One region of the Sporofaciens sp. SGI.106 genome, then DNA from elsewhere that is predicted to be linked to it. Evidence: predicted binding sites of a transcription regulator. Region 1 holds the regulator's gene; the other holds the start of a gene.
The links. The regulator Rex, encoded in region 1, represses fermentation and respiration genes when NADH is low (regulators of the CRP and FNR family bind a similar motif). The targets are predictions, from matches to a motif close to ATTGTTAANTANTTAACAAT.

Region 1 (3,430 bases):
TTATATTGGAAAATAATGTCTGCGGCGGAAAGGATTTGCTCAAATTCTCTACAGAGAGTACATCATTACCGCTTACACAGGAAGGCTCAAGTGTCAGGTGGATTTCACTGTGGATTTCTGCAGGTTTCTCCACCAGAGTCATTTTGTTCAGCATTTTTTCACGGCTTTCTGCCCGCTTAATAGATTTTTCCCGATTGAAGGAGCGCAGTTTTTCGATGACGGCTTCCTGATGTTTGATTTCCTGCTGCTGGTTTAAATATTCTTTCAGTCTGGCATCCCGGATCATCTGTTTCTTCTGTGCGAAGGCTGTGTAATTTCCGGGGAACATCATGATATTTCCCAGTTCGATTTCAATGACCTTTGTTACGACACGGTCCAGAAAATAACGGTCATGGGATACAATGAGAACGGCGCCCGGGTAATTCAGAAGATAAGTCTCCAGCCATGCAATAGAATTCAGATCCAGGTGGTTGGTAGGCTCGTCCAGAAGAAGGACATCCGGGCGTGTCAGCAATAATTTACCCAGCGCGACACGGGTCTTCTGACCGCCGGAGAGGGTGTCGACCGGTTTCCCAAATTCAGACTCTTCAAATCCCAGTCCTTTCAGTACTCCGGTAATCTCGCTTTCGTAAGCGTATCCATTTTCCCGCTCAAAGGTATCTGTCAGCCGATGATAGGTGGTAAGTCTGTCTTCCAGCTCCTGTCCGGACAGAGATGATAATTCCTCTTCAATAGAGCGGATCTGACGCTCCATCTCGATGACATCTGCCTTGGCAGTTTTTACTTCTTCGTAAATCGTATGACCGGTAGTGACTTCCTGGTGCTGGGACAGATATCCGAGAGTCTTTCCTTTGGCAAGAGTGACAGAACCGTCATCCAGGGAAAGTTCCCCCACGATCATCTTAAGAATCGTGGATTTGCCGGCACCATTGAGACCCACCAGTGCTGCTTTTTCGTGTTCTTCTATATGAAAAGAGCCATGTTTTACAATGACTTCTTCTCCAAAAGCTTTTTTGATGTTATGGCATGATAAAATCATGGCATGACCTCCTAAACCTAGTATTACTCACAATAATTATAACGAAATTTATGCAAAATACAACTAAAAGTTTGACTTTGAGTTGACAATTCTATATAATATTATGAAGAGAAACAAATCGGGAAGGTGAGACTAGTGGAAGAAAGAGAAATTTCTCAGGCTGTAATACGAAGACTTCCAAGATACTATCGCTATTTGGGCGAGTTGCTTGAAAATGGTGTAGAACGTATTTCCTCAAATGAGCTGAGTAAGCAGATGAAGGTGACGGCATCCCAGATTCGACAGGATCTGAATAATTTTGGTGGATTTGGACAACAGGGATACGGATATAATGTAAAATATTTATACACGGAGATCGGGAAAATCCTGGGGCTTGAGAAGAACCATAATATGATTATTATCGGAGCCGGTAACCTGGGACAGGCTCTGGCAAATTATGCGGCATTTGAAAAGAGAGGATTTGTTCTGAAAGGGATATTTGATGTAAATCCTACCCTTGCAGGTGTGTCCATTCGTGGTGTTCCGATTCGAATGATGAGTGAATTGAGAGAGTTTATAGGCAAAAATGATATTGAGATTGCCGCACTTACTATACCGAAGGCAAAAGCGATTGACGTTGCAAATGAACTGGTAGAGCATGGAGTCAGAGCAATCTGGAACTTTGCTCATACAGATTTGAATCTGCCGGAACATGTCATTGTTGAAAATGTTCATCTGTCAGAGAGTCTGATGAGGTTATCCTATAATATCAGCCGATATAACGAGGAGCATAAAACAGAATAGAGTGAGTCTTGAAACGAAAGTGGGACGTGTAATGTCGGTCTGTGCTGTGCAGGCTTTCTTTACACGTCTTTTGCGTATAGTCAGGCTGAAAATAAGAGGAGGAAAAGAGATATGATATATTTACCGGATGGAAATCAGATGAAGGAGGCGGACCGCCACACCATCTGTGATCTTGGGATTCCATCTCTGGAACTGATGGAGCATGCAGCAAGAGCCTGTGTGGAAGTTATGGAAGATCGAAAAACAGATCTGTCAGATGTGTGCATTGTGTGTGGCTCCGGCAATAATGGTGGAGATGGATTTGCGATTGCAAGGATGCTGCTGGAGAAAGGATATTCTGTTAAGGCGGTTCTGGCGGGACGCATGGAGAGCAGGACCCCGGAGACAGTGTATCAGATGGATTTGTTTGAAAAAGCAGGAGGAACAGTCAGTGAATGGAAATCCGGAAAATATAGTGTCATAGTAGACGCCTTATTTGGCGTAGGATTGAATAGAGATATAGAGGGAAGATATGGCGAGTTGATTGAAGAGATGAATCAGGCAGAGGCAGTCAGGTTTGCCGTGGATGTGCCGTCGGGAATCAGTGCGGCAGACGGAAGAATACTGGGGCATGCATTTCATGCAGATGTGACAGTAACCTTTCAGAGGGGAAAACTGGGGCTCTATATGGATCCGGGACGGCAGATGGCCGGTGAGGTAATCGTAACGGATATCGGTATCAATACAGAATGCCTGGATGAGGATATTCATACAGTCTGTGCCCTGGAGGAGAAGGATATTAAGAAAATGATGCCGGAGCGCAGGGAAGATTCCCATAAAGGAACCTATGGAAGATTGCTTGTGATTGCAGGCAGTAAGGGGATGGCGGGAGCAGCCTGGCTGAATGCATATGCGGCATATATGACAGGCGCCGGACTGGTGCAGATCTACACGGCAGAAGAAAATCGAATGATTCTTCAGCAGCTCCTTCCGGAAGCAATTATAACGACTTATGATTTGTTCGATGAGAGAGAGTTAATTTCCCTGCTCCGATGGGCAGATACAGTTGTCATCGGTTCCGGAATCGGGACGACAGATCTGGCGAAAAAGCTTCTGCGCACTACCCTGGAGTATGTGGCTGTTCCATGTGTGATTGATGCGGATGGACTGAATCTACTGGCAGAAAATCCAAAATATATGAAAGATCTGAGGGAAAACCAATTTGTATTTACTCCACATATGAAAGAAATGTCCAGGATTTTAAAGAAACCGGTATCGGAACTCAGGGAGAATAAAAGAGAAATGTTGGAGGAGTTTGTGAAAAACTATCCGGTCACCTGTGTGCTGAAGGATGCCCGAACTCTCACGGCATGTGAGGGAAGGCACACGGCTTTGAACCTCTCAGGTAATGCTGCCATGGCAAAGGCAGGCTCGGGAGATGTTCTTGCCGGCATTATCGGAGGACTCCTTTCACAGGGCACAGATGTTTATGAGGCAGGTGTCCTGGGCGCATATCTCCATGGATTGGCCGGGGATGCGGCCAGAAAGCAAAAAGGGGCATACAGCGTGCTGGCGCGGGATCTGGCGGAGAATCTGGCAGTAGTTTTGAGAAAATTGGAGGAGGATTAA
Region 2 (3,430 bases), on a different contig from region 1:
TCCGCTTCACAAACTCTGGCAGTGATTCCGGCAGTACACCAAAGTGGAGAGGAAAGCACCTGTTCGATTCAGATGATTACGGATCATGATGCCTGGAATGCTGTATTTCCGATAGAAATGTTTCGAAAACGGGGGAGGAATCTTTGGATTGGGGAAAACCAATTTGGTCAGAATGGTTTGCAGTTGAAGATACAAATACCCGGATTGACAGTAAATGGAAAACTGGATTTTGGTTCGCTTTCTCCGTTACGATATGATGTTATGGGACCGTTTGCTATGATTCCCTTTATGGAATGTCGCCACAATGTGTGGAGTATGAGACATATGGTAAATGGAACACTGTGCATCCAAGATCAGATTTTTCATTTTCAAAATGCAAGAGGTTACTGGGAGGGGGATAAAGGACGCTCATTTCCAAAGAAATATGCATGGACGCAATGCTTTTTTCCAGGTGGTTCGCTGATGCTGTCCGTGGCGGATATTCCTATGGCGGGAATTTGCTTTACCGGTGTTATTGGTGCTATTCTGTTCTACGGGAAGGAATATAGACTGGCTACTTATCTGGGAGCAAAAGTGGTACAGATTCAAAATGGGAAGATTCGAATTGTACAGGGCAACATGGAATTAGAAGTCCGTCTGCTGGAAAGAATAAAATGTTCCCTGAAAGCCCCGGTGGCCGGTAATATGGAAAGAACGATTCGGGAAGGAGCAGCCTGCAGAGCCTTGTACCGTTTTTACAAAAACGGAAGCCCTGTTTTTGCTTTTGAAACAGACAAAGCATCTTTTGAATATGAATATCCATCCTGAATTGTAAATCGAAATGTAACTGCTCCGCGTTATAACAATTATGATGCATAAGGGGAAATATAGTGGTATACTATATGTATGGGGAATGCTTCTATTGATGATGTTCAGTTTGAGGAGACGATTTCTACTAAATTGGTGAGCATGTAGTTCAAGAAACAGGCAGAAAACATTATAGTAAGGATAAGGTTTTACAATGGATTTACAGAGATTAACGATCGGACAGATGGCACAATTGAATCATATATCTGAGCAGACTCTACGCTTGTATGACAGAGAGGGACTACTCAAAGCACAGGAGGTGGATCCTGAAAGCGGCTATCGCTATTATCATATCCTGCAGTCAGCAAGAATTGACTTGATTCAGAATATGAAACGATACGGACTGACATTAAAGCAGATTAAGGATATGCTGGAAAATGATGATGCGGATGTGATCCGACAGAAACTGGAGAAGCAGTCGAAGGATATTGAAGATCGTCTTCAGCAGCTGACCAGAGTAAAAAGCTCCCTGAACCGGGTGCTGGATAATTATAAGAGATACGAAGCACTGCCGAAGAACGAACAGATATTCCTGGAGTATCAGTCAGAACGGCAGATCTACAGCTGTGAATGTGAACAGGACTTTTTTGAACAGGATGAGGCAGGATATGAGTATATGTTGCGCCAGTTAAAACAGCATCTTGTAAGTCATGACATTCCACTGTCATTATTCTGCAATATCGGAACGATTATCCGTAAGGAGAATCTGAAGCTTGGACGGCTTACTTCTAAAGAAGTGTTTCTGTTTGTAGATGAGCGCATGGATATAAAAGATTGCGAAAAGGTTCCGTCTGCGACCTATGTTTGTATGTGTTCCGGCGATTTTTCCCGGGAAGCGGAAAATGTAAGAACATTACTTACATATATCGACGACATGGGATATCAGATTGTCGGAGATTATCTCTGCGAGGCGATTATAGATTTTCCGGTTCTGGAAGAAAAAAAGCGGCATATATTCAGTAAGATTCAGATTCCGGTTATTTTATAACTGAACTTTTGACAAAAATAGTATTGACTTTATACTAACAATAACCACTATGATAATAATATAACAAAGAAACGAAAAACGGGATTATCATAGGAGGTATCAGTATGGATCGTAAAGTTAAGTATGTACAGTATGGATGTGGAAGAATGAGTCGCTGGCTTATGCGCTATGCGATGGAAAAAGGATGTGAACTGCTGGCAGCATTCGATATGAATCCGGCAGTGTTCGGCAAGGATGTCAGTGAGATTATTGGAAATGGATATCCGACTGTTGGAGTAAGCGTCTCTCCGGCAGCAGATGCTGAGCGGATCATCGGAGAGTTAAAGCCGGATGTATGTATCATTGCTACCCGGAGCACAGTGGCGGAGTTGGAAGATATCTTTACTATCTGTGCAAAGCACGGGGTAAATGCAATTACAACCTGTGAAGAAGCGCTGTATCCGTGGAATTCTTCACCGGCATTGACGAAGAAGCTGGATGCTCTTGCAAAAGAAGGTGGATGTACACTTACCGGTGTTGGCTACTGCGATCTCTTCTGGGGAACCATGGTAACAAATCTGATGGGTTCTTCCTTCCAGGTAAAGAAGATCGTAGGCAGTAGCTGGTATGATGTAGAAGATTATGGAATTGCATTGGCAGAAGGCCATGGAGCAGGTCTTTCTCTGGATGAATTTGAAGAGAAGATTGCGACCTGTAACAAATGGTCATCTGAGGAGATTAAGGAAAAGGTAGAAAGTGGAGAATACGTTCCATCTTATATGTGGAACCAGAATGGATGGCTTGCAAGCAAGCTTGGACTTACCATTACTTCTCAGACTCAGAAATGTGTTCCTTGTACATGGCCGACAGACCTGGAATCCAAAACACTGGGCACTACAATCAAAGCCGGTGATGCCACAGGAATGCGTGCAATCGTAACGACAGAGACGGCAGAAGGAATTACTCTGGAAACGGAATGTGTCGGCAAGGTATATGCACCGGAAGAATATGATAAGAATGAGTGGACATTGTACGGAGAACCAGATACAACAAGTATTGTCAATCGCCCGGCGACCGTTGAACTTACCTGTGCAACACTGGTTAACCGTATTGCGCAGCTGATCGATGCACCGGCAGGTTATGTTACAACAGATCAGTTTCCATATAATGAATACATGTTGAGACCAATCAATGAGTATGTAAAGACAAAATAAAGTATTGAACGAAATGAAGGTCGTTGCCCCATGGATGTTTTATTCATTCATGGGGCAATGGCCTTTATTTTATGACAAGTTTAGATAAGGTGGTAGATGGCATATGGAGCATGGTAAAAAAGGTCTGTTTGTGATATTCTATAAAAATAAAAGAGATTTTTCAATATATCAGGTATGATAAAGGAGAACGTTCATGCAGGTTTCAGACAAAATTATCAAGCCTTTAACAGAAACAAAATATCTAAATGCAGATAATGTCAGCAGATACCGTTGTATTATGCGTATTTTTTTCGAGCATTATGAGAAATTAAAATACTGGCTGTATCAGGAAGAAGTATATGAAGAAATGATTCGGAATCCGTTCTTTGCAGACTACAGACCGGAACAATGTCAGCAGGATCTG

Region 2: the regulator Rex is predicted to act here: its motif matches at 1,883-1,902, upstream of ACQRCC_RS12020 (dihydrodipicolinate reductase).

The regions. Positions count from the first base shown of each region.
Region 1 is NZ_JBNPMZ010000001.1:74,038-77,467, forward strand. Features, by position in the region: gene ACQRCC_RS00320 (ABC-F family ATP-binding cassette domain-containing protein) at 1-1,039, opposite strand, end outside; gene ACQRCC_RS00325 (redox-sensing transcriptional repressor Rex) at 1,175-1,822, shown strand; gene ACQRCC_RS00330 (NAD(P)H-hydrate dehydratase) at 1,934-3,430, shown strand.
Region 2 is NZ_JBNPMZ010000018.1:3,153-6,582, forward strand. Features, by position in the region: gene ACQRCC_RS12010 (tocopherol cyclase family protein) at 1-807, shown strand, start outside; gene ACQRCC_RS12015 (MerR family transcriptional regulator) at 1,001-1,834, shown strand; gene ACQRCC_RS12020 (dihydrodipicolinate reductase) at 1,939-3,027, shown strand; gene ACQRCC_RS12025 (TIGR02677 family protein) at 3,221-3,430, shown strand, end outside.